DNA from 3 places in the Paenibacillus naphthalenovorans genome. Region 1 is predicted to be linked to each of the others. Evidence: predicted binding sites of a transcription regulator. Region 1 holds the regulator's gene; each other region holds the start of a gene.
The links. The regulator LexA, encoded in region 1, represses DNA repair genes until DNA is damaged. The targets are predictions, from matches to a motif close to CGAACATATGTTCG.

Region 1 (3,284 bases):
AAGGGATCACACCAACGTTTTCCTCCAAACAAAGAGGCAAAACCTCACGATCCATTGTACGGCATACTAAACTGTACTGCGGTTGAATGGAGATAAAACGGGCATAACGATTAAAGTCACTGATGCTTAATGATTTCATCAGCTGATAGGCCAAAAAGTTGGAGCAGCCGATATACCGTACTTTGCCTGAAGTAACCAGATCATCCAAAGTTCTCAATGTTTCTTCTATGGGCGTAATTTGATCCCATACATGCATTTGATATAAATCGATATAATCAGTGCCTAATCGACGAAGACTGGCTTCCACACCGTCGAGAATATGTTTTCGGGATAAACCGACGTGATTGACATTATTACCTGTAGGAAAGCGTACCTTGGTCGCCAAGATCACATCGGAACGACGCTCCCGAATCGCTTTTCCCACGATCTCTTCGGAAACACCGGAGACATACACATCCGCCGTATCAATAAAGTTTCCTCCGCGATCCAAAAAACGATGAACCATTTCAATCGAGTCTTGTTCGTTTGTCGTATTTCCGAATGTCATTGTTCCTAAACAAAGCTCGGAAACGGCAATTCCGCTTTTGCCCAAAACACGATAATTCATCCCTTAACCCCCCTTCTTACTTCTTCTCTTCCTGATCAACAAACTTGATGTTATCCAGTTGACCACGCAAGGAGGTTTTAAAAGAATCGATATACTTCCTTCTTAATCCATTGCGTTCATCCAGTTCGGCATCGGTTAGCCCTTCCGATTTCGCTTTGCGGGCCAATTCGTTAATTCGCCGCACCAATGCATCATGATTCGATTCACTCATGCCGATCCTCCCGGTAATGTCATTTCAAATTATACTTTGACATTACCGAATCTGATTGTCAAGAGAAGCAATACGGCACATGCGCAGCGATTAGGGAAGCAACAATTTTTGTCCTACTTGCAAATGGGAATTCTTAAGATGGTTGATCCCTTTGATCTGATGTATATATTCCCTTATATCCTGTCCTTGGTCCGCATATTGAGAGGCAATGCTCCAAAGCGTGTCCCCCGATTCAACCTCCACGTAAGAATATATCTGAGGCTGCGAGGATGCCGCATGAACATCTTGGTCAAAAAAGAAGCTGAACATCGTAGAGATAAAGAACACTGCACAAAAAAGCAAGGCACCCAAAACGGCAGCGTGAACATATGTTCCCTTATTATTATCATTATGCTTGGTTAGCATTACCTGGCGGGAATGATAGTTATGTATAAGCCGAGAATTTTGAATCATCATGATCGACCTCCAAACATTTGTTCTGTTTTTAATCTATCAGGAACATTTGTTTGTGTCAACCATTTATTCGAACTTATGTTTGTACGAACTCCGGTTCTATGTTATACTTCTAAGTAATGATTACCAAAAATGGAGTGATGATCTTGAGCAAAATTTCCAATCGGCAGCAGGCGATTCTAGACTTTATCAAGAATGAGGTCAGAGAAAAAGGCTATCCCCCTTCAGTAAGAGAGATCGGAGAGGCTGTGGGACTGGCATCCAGTTCCACAGTTCACGGGCACTTGGAACGTTTGGAAAAGAAAGGAATGATTCGCAGAGACCCGACGAAGCCGAGAGCTATTGAAATATTGGACGGAAGCTCGGCGGACGGCGCATTCTCCGTATCGGTTGCCAGAGTGCCTTTGATCGGGCGCGTTACCGCCGGCGTACCTATTACCGCGACGGAGAACATCGAGGATTACTTCCCGCTGCCCAGCCATTATGTAAAAAATGATAACGTCTTTATGCTAAGCGTAATCGGAGAAAGTATGATCGAGGCCGGTATTCATAACGGGGATTATGTTATCGTACGCCAGCAGCAAACCGCCAATAACGGAGATATTGTCGTTGCCATGACCGAAGACGATGAAGCGACAGTGAAAACCTTTTATAAGGAAAAGGATCATATTCGACTGCAGCCTGAGAACCCGACGATGGAGCCGCTGAGACTCAAGAACGTCACGATCTTGGGCAAAGTCATTGGTGTATTCAGAAATATTCAATAATTTTTTCCCTTTCACCGCCGATTCCGCCGGTTGAAAGGGATTTTTTATATCAACGCATTTATGGCGAGTCTTTGGAAAGCGAAGAAGGATTTTACCGCTGAAATCCACTTTTTATGAGCCCAGTGCACCGCAGGAAATCTTGTTGAGCGTTTGCAAGCATATGATCTGCGTAAAATAAGCCTGTTCCGGCGTTATGCGGATAAGCGGCTTGTTTAGGCTTGTTTATATATGATCCTCAATTAGAAAAACCAAAAATCTACGTCGTCACCATAGCTCCACCGTTGACATGGACAACCTCACCGGTCACATAGCTGGAATCATCTGATGCCAGAAACACGTAAGCCGGAGCCAGCTCGAACGGCTGCCCTGCACGCTTCATCGGAGTATCCAGGCCGAAGCGCGATACTTCATACGCCGAATAGCTGGAGACGATCAGCGGAGTCCAGATTGGCCCCGGAGCGACGGCATTGACCCGAATTCCCCGTTTCACCAAGGATAGAGCCAGCGAACGCGTGAACGAGACGACGGCTCCTTTTGTGGAAGAATAATCGATCAGCTCGGGTGCACCTCTATATGCGGTGATCGAGGCCGTATTCACAATCGCGCTTCCCGGCTTCAGATAGGGAAGCGCGGCTTTCGTCATATAGAACATCGGGTAAATGTTCGTGCTGTACGTATTGTGCAGCTGTTCGGCGGAAATGTCGGACACGCTTTCCTGCGGAAACTGAACGGCCTGATTCAAAATCAAGATATCGATTTTTCCAAAGGTGCGGAGCGTTTGATATACCGCTTCCCGGCACACCGTTTCCATCCTCAGGTCGCCGGGTATGAGCAAGCATGCTCTGCCGAGCTGCTCGATGCGCTGTTTTGTTTCGTATGCGTCCCGATGCTCATATAAATACGGGATGGCTATATCGGCTCCTTCCTTGGCAAAGGCGACGGCGACCGCCCGACCGATGCCGCTGTCACCGCCGGTAACGATTGCAACCTTGCCGCGCAGCTTGCCGCTGCCGACGTAGTGCGGGTTTTCAAAAATCGGACGGGGCGTCATTTTGTACTCCAGTCCGGGCTGCACGGGCTGATGTTGAGGCGGGAATGCAACCGGCTCCTCGATACATTTCGTTTCTTTTCCATAATAGGGATAAACGGGTATCATATTGACCTCCTGAACTTCTTATTCAGATGGCCTATTGTATTCCAGCAGGATCGTAACTGTGCAGCCTGGCTGGAACTTGCGTCCACTCCG
Region 2 (3,284 bases), 1.1 Mb from region 1:
TCGGCAAACAACTCCAGAGATACGGACTGCTCCCCCATCAGCTCGATCAACTGATCGAACATATCCATAACCCGCTCCCATACCTGCGCATGCTCCCGCGCTTTCTCCGGCTCGCCCAAATGAAGCGAGCTCTGGCTCCATGCTTCCAGGCGATCCGGCACCCGGAGTCCGATGAGGAGCTCGTATACCGCTTGAACGCGGTCTTGTACCGCGGTTTTCTCCCGCAGCTTCTTTTGCAGTTCGCCAAGCGGCCCTGCTACCGCCCGCCGGCAAGCATTGATTTTCGTTAAAAAAGCCTCGTCCGCGTCACCGGCCTCCGCATCATCCTGCTCCAGGCTCGTTCTATAGGAATAAGTCCAATCCTTCGGATCCGTCCATTTGGAGCCTTGAATACCAAAGGCCAGCACATAGTTTTCCAACTGGTCCATGGCAAGACGGTCGATCCGTATGCGGTCTCCCTGCAGTTCCTTATCTTCCGCAAAGGGCAGGAGCAGTCCGGTTTTGACGCATCGAAACACGGCATCGTATTTCCAATGGGTGAGCACCGTCTCCAGCGCCGAGCGAATCAGTTCCACCAGCGGATGATGCAGCACCGAACGCTTCTGATCGAAGAAATGCGGGATACCGTAATCGCGGAACGTTCCGGCCAGTAAATCACCATAGGCTTCAACACTGCGGACGGAAACGGATATATCGCGCCAACGCAAGCCTTCGTCCCGCACAAGCTTTACAATATCCCGGGCCACCCCCTCTACCTCCGCCCTGCGGCTGACCGCTGCGAAGATACGGACGGACGAACCCGTTCCTTTGCGGACCTCCGCGGGTTCGGGAAACGGCCTCTTGACTCCGTCCCCCCAATGCGCTTCGAGATAAGCAAGCATCGGATTATGCCGAAAGCGGGCGGGAGGGGAATCAGGCAGCACAATATGATCCGTTACATGGATAGCCTGCTGCCGCAGCCGCTCCTGCAGCTCCAGCATCGTGCGTGCCGTCGGGTGGAACAAATCAAGCTCATGCAGACCTTCCCCATTCACATATGGCCGGGGAAGGCACAACGTAAGCGTCACATTCCCCGCATGCCGGGCAAGCTGCTCCAGCACCGCGAATTCCTGCGGCGTAAACCCGTGAAATCCGTCCACCCAGCATTCGGCGCCATGAACGTAATCCGATTCGCCAAGCTGCCTGGCAAGCAGAGTCAAATAATCTTCTCCGTCCAGGTAAAGCTTCGACAGTTCAGTCTGGAATTCGGCATAAATCAACTGCAGATCGTGCAGCTTGTCCTCCAATGAACCGCTTGGGCCGCTCTGGGATCCGAAACGCTCCGAATAAAATCCGCTAAGCCCTTCGGATGTGATACAGTATCGTTTAAATTCGCTGAACAGCTGATTCAAACGGTCCAAGAAACCCATTTGATCCGCAGACGCTTGAAATCGGCGCAGACGCTCTTTATTCCTATGTATAATCCGGTGAAGCAACAGCTTCTTCCCGGTTTCATCGATCGGAAGACGGGCCGTCCCCCCAACCTCCTGCATAACCCGCCAGGCCAGACGGCGAAAGCTGAGAACCTGCGCCCGCAGCGTTCCCCCCAGTTCAGGCGCGGATACAAGCGCATACTCCGCCTGAAACGTCGCCTGCTCCGGCACAAGCCAAATCAGCGGACGCCCCTCCGGCTTCTCCATGAGCTTTTGTTTGATTTCGTTCAGACAAAACGTCGTTTTTCCGCTCCCGGCACGGCCAAGCACAAAACGAAACGCCATGATCGCTTCCTCCGTTGCGTAGGATTTACCTCAACTCTATTATTCTACCAAAATCCTCATGTGTTGGGAAAAGGGAGGTTTTGGTCATTATAACATATTTTCAAAAACAGGAACAAACGTTCTTGATGTGAGCATTTTTTGAACCTGCGGTCATCCAATCCTCCTGGTTTATTTTCGATTGGCAATGAAATCCTGCGTAAAACCCCGAAATCGTAAGAGCATGGTCTATGATTTACGTTTTCATTGGTTTTCATTGGCAATGATTGCCGCTTTCATGAAAAGATATCGACTTTGTCAAAAGGCGTCGGCCGGAGCGATAATAAAGCTACGGCAAAGCCAAAAACTACCGTTTGTAAGACCGGCATAACACAGCATACCACGGTGAAAAAGCCCGCAAATAAAAAGAGGAGGTCATTTTCAATGATTACATTTTTAAATTCGTTTATCGATTATTTCTTGGAAATAAGAGAAGAGTCTTATCAATTGTTGGCAAAATACGGATATAACGACATCGAATAAGAGCATGTTCCGTCCTTCGTTCGATGCAGTATAAAGAGGTGTAAAATGATGGATTCCGGTTGTGCAGGTTGAAGCCCTGTTCGTTCCCCCAATGGAATGAACAGGGTTTTTTGTGTTAAAATGAACCCCCTTACGCCAAAAAGACGGTATCCGTATCGGATATCGCCCTTCTGTTATCCATTTGCATCTGCTGAACGTCAATCCGTCATCCAAACCGTTTTATCCGCTGCCGGTTTCCGTTTGCCTTCCGGATGCGGCATATCCGGAATCCCCATATACAGCAGCCCGACCATTTCTTCCTTCTCGGTCAGCTGAAAAGCCTGCTTCATCCGCGGGTGGTACATCGGTTCGCCGGAGCGCCAAATCGCTCCAAGGCCCAATGCATGCGCCGTCAACAGCATATTTTGCACAGCGGCGTGCGCTGCGGCAAACTCTTCGATCCGGATCACTCCCTTTCGATCCGACGGCGAAACCGCCACAGCGATCACAACCGGTGCGCGAAACGCTTTGGCCGCTTGCTTCGCCCGCATCGCTTCAAGCTCCTCCCCCGTAAGCTGTGGAGCTGCTTCCGAAGCAATATCGGCATAGGCATCCGCCAGCGCTTGCCGACCTTTGCCCGTCATGACGAAGAAACGCCACGGTTCGGTACCGTGATGGCTTGGTGCCCAGTTTCCCGCCTCCAGCACCTCTTCAATGTGTTCGCGGGTGATCGGCTCCTGCTTCACCCGTCCGATACTGCGCCGTCCCCGAATCGCTTCATTCAAACGCATGTTCCCCAATTTAACGACACCTCTCCTCTTAAACGGTATCTCAGCGCTGCAAAGCTTTTTCGGTTATCGCCTGCCGCGCACTTCAAATATAGCAAATTTTAAATAATTTCCTTCTTCCACTCCCAAAATTCGGGGATGATCCTTTCCGGCGCTGCGGAATTCGATCAAGCGGAGCGTTTTGCCCGCATCCACTGCCGCAGCGTGAACCGTCTCCAGAAACAGCTCCGGCCTCATATGG
Region 3 (3,284 bases), 700 kb from region 1:
TGATGACTCCCGGTGCCAGACATTCGTCTGTATGATCCGTCACCTGTAACACGCTCCTTACAAACGGCAAGGACACCTTTCACTCATCGTAAAGGTGCCCTTGCCCTGGTTGGTGAAATCGCTATGTGCAATCTACCGGCGCATCGGAGTAGCTGATGTGACGTGGAGGTTATTCAAAAGGTACGGCGAAATCCTCTTCTTCCTCTTCATCCATGTTCGCTCCAACCGAAGTGACCAGATTGCTGTTATCCCGGATCTGCTTTTCGATCTCATCCGCAATGTTCTTGTTCTCCTTCAAGAACTGCTTCGCATTCTCCCGTCCTTGACCAAGCCGATCATTGTTATAAGAGTACCATGCACCGCTCTTCTGGATGATATCCATCTCGGTTGCAATATCTATGATGCTGCCCTCTCTGGATATGCCTTCGCCATACATGATATCAATCTCTGCCTGCTTGAACGGAGGGGCTACTTTGTTCTTGACCACTTTGATCCGCGTGCGGTTCCCGACCATATCATTTCCCTGCTTAATCGTCTCCACGCGGCGCACATCGAGGCGAATCGAGGAATAAAACTTCAGGGCTCGTCCGCCCGGTGTCGTCTCCGGGTTTCCGAACATTACGCCGACCTTCTCCCGCAGCTGGTTGATGAAGATGGCTATCGTCTTCGATTTGTTAATGGCTCCGGACAGCTTGCGCAGCGCCTGAGACATTAAGCGAGCCTGCAGCCCGACATGGGAATCCCCCATCTCTCCTTCGATCTCGGCCTTTGGTACAAGTGCCGCTACAGAGTCAATAACAATGATGTCGACCGCTCCGCTGCGCACGAGCGCTTCCGCGATCTCGAGCGCTTGTTCGCCTGTGTCCGGCTGGGACAGCAGCAGTTCATCAATGTTGATGCCAAGCTTGCTGGCATACAGCGGGTCCAAAGCATGCTCCGCATCGATGAAGGCAGCCGTCCCCCCTACCTTCTGCACCTCGGCAATGGCATGCAGTGCTACCGTTGTTTTACCGGAAGATTCCGGTCCGTATACCTCTATAATTCTACCTCGAGGAAAACCACCGATCCCCAGGGCGATATCCAATGCAAGCGAACCGCTAGGAATCGTCTCCACCTGCATATGGGCAGATTCACCCAATTTCATAATGGATCCTTTACCAAACTGTTTCTCAATTTGACGTAGTGCATTCTCCAAGGCTGCGCGCCGGTCTGTCAAGAGACTCACTTCCTTTTTCATATTCGTATAATTACATCATAGCGGGTTTTTCACCCGTTGCCAAGCTGTTTTTCGAACATACATTCGCATGTGGAACAAAAGAAAAACCGTAACAAAGGTTGTGGGCTTGTTACGGTACTTCCGCTATAATGTATTATACCTGATTTTCCGAATGGTGGCAACTATGACTTTAAAAGTTTCCAGAGATGGTAGAGCGAACTTTTGGATGCTCTCAGCTTTATCGTCTCCCGGTTGCCGGACTGCTGCAGCTTGACGACAGAGGCTTTCTCCCCCCGCCTGGCAATGCCTACGTAAACGAGTCCGATGGGTTTTCCCTCCGATTCGCCCGGGCCGGCAACGCCGGTAATAGAAACGCCATAGTCGGCTCCGGTCAGCTCCGCTACATTCTCGGCCATAGCGGCGGCGGTTTCTTCACTGATCGCGCCCGGCGCCCCGTCGCCCTCCAGCTGCTCCATAGGAATCTTCAAAAGCTTATGTTTCGCTGTATTCGAATAGCTGATGATACCTCCTACAAACGCATCCGAGCTGCCGGGAACGGAGGTCAGCATGTCGCTCAATTGCCCGCCCGAACAGCTCTCCGCTACGGCCAGCTTCTTGCCTTGCGAGGCCAGCGTCTGCAGGATATGCTGCTCCAAAGAAATATCCTCCGCCGCATAAATGTATTCGCCAAGCCTGCTGCGGATCTCCTGTTCCAGCGGCTTAAGCCTTCCGGCCGCTTCATCGGCCGACGCCGCCCGGGTCGTAAGACGAATGGCCACCTCCCCTTCTTTGGCGTAAGGAGCGATCGTCGGATCGGACTGGGCTTCAATCAGATCGATCAGCGCATGTTCAAGTGACGATTCACCGATTCCTGCAAATTTCAGCATCAAAGAATAAAGAGGCTGTACATGATCCATCTTGGACTCGATCCATGGGCGTGCATAACGATCAAACATCGGCTTCATTTCTTTTGGGGGGCCCGGCAGCAGAATATAATGCGTTCCCTCATGCGTCACGGCGTTGCCGACCGCAAGTCCCGTATCGTTGGCAAGAGGATCGCTATGCTCGAGCATGAGCGCCTGACGCATGTTGCTCTCAACCATGGGAATTCCCCGGCCTTCAAAGAGAGTCTTCATCTTGTCCAGCGACGGCTGATGAATCACCAGGCTTTGTCCGAGCACCTCGGCAAGGACGTCTTTTGTCAGATCATCCTGCGTTGGACCAAGCCCGCCTGTGCATATAATTAAATCCACGCGACTTTTGGCAAGGCGCAGCGCTTCTTTTATCCGTGAAGCGTTATCGCCTACTACCGTCTGAAAATAAACGCCGACACCGATATCCGCAAGTCCGCGTGCCAAATATTGTGCATTCGTATTCACAATCTGTCCCATCAGCAGTTCGGTTCCGACGGCAATAATTTCCGCTTTCATAATACGTTTCGCCTCCAAATAAAACAAAAACAATAGGAACACCTACTGTTTTTGTTCGTCAAAGTTGAGCACATGCTTATTTTTAACAAAGTAATCGATACCCGAATAAACGGTAATAATTGCGGCGATCCAGCTGGTGACAACGTCAAACGGGAAATCGATGAAAGCGAATGGAAAATTGTTCAGGAGCAGTGCGATAATCGCCGTTATTTGCGCCGCTGTTTTCCATTTTCCCCACTTGCTTGCCGCCATGACGATGCCTTCAAGCAGCGCAATTTGACGAAGGCCCGTGACGGCGAACTCGCGGCTGATGATGACAATGACAATCCACGCCCCAAGCTTATCCATCTCCACCAGGGAAACCAGAACGGCAGACACCAAAAGCTTATCCGCGAGCGGGTCCAGAAGCTTGCCGAGATTCGTGACAAGCTTCCGTTTCCTGGCAATGTAGCCGTCGAGACTATCCGTACTCGCAGCCACGATAAAGATCAGCGCCGCGATAATCTGGTTATACGTAATGCTGAACTGATCGATCCGGATGTGGGGAAATTTCACATTAACGAGCAAAAAGAACATAATGATCGGGACTAAAAATATTCTCGCCAACGTGATCCGGTTGGCCAAATTCATGCCACGAC

Region 2: addB (helicase-exonuclease AddAB subunit AddB) is a predicted target of LexA. The motif match lies at 1,867-1,880, and genes of this name have one in related genera.
Region 3: recA (recombinase RecA) is a predicted target of LexA. The motif match lies at 1,290-1,303, and genes of this name have one in related genera.

Annotation. Positions count from the first base shown of each region.
Region 1 is NZ_CP013652.1:2,046,677-2,049,960, forward strand. Features, by position in the region: gene IJ22_RS10205 (aldo/keto reductase) at 1-607, opposite strand, end outside; gene IJ22_RS10210 (DUF896 domain-containing protein) at 624-818, opposite strand; gene yneA (cell division suppressor protein YneA) at 909-1,274, opposite strand; gene lexA (transcriptional repressor LexA) at 1,418-2,038, shown strand; gene IJ22_RS10225 (SDR family oxidoreductase) at 2,295-3,194, opposite strand.
Region 2 is NZ_CP013652.1:923,342-926,625, reverse strand. Features, by position in the region: gene addB (helicase-exonuclease AddAB subunit AddB) at 1-1,757, opposite strand, end outside; gene IJ22_RS04445 (nitroreductase family protein) at 2,474-3,046, opposite strand; gene IJ22_RS04440 (class I SAM-dependent rRNA methyltransferase) at 3,110-3,284, opposite strand, start outside.
Region 3 is NZ_CP013652.1:1,343,411-1,346,694, reverse strand. Features, by position in the region: gene IJ22_RS06500 (RecX family transcriptional regulator) at 1-43, opposite strand, end outside; gene recA (recombinase RecA) at 170-1,216, opposite strand; gene IJ22_RS06490 (competence/damage-inducible protein A) at 1,399-2,646, opposite strand; gene pgsA (CDP-diacylglycerol--glycerol-3-phosphate 3-phosphatidyltransferase) at 2,689-3,276, opposite strand; gene rimO (30S ribosomal protein S12 methylthiotransferase RimO) at 3,273-3,284, opposite strand, start outside.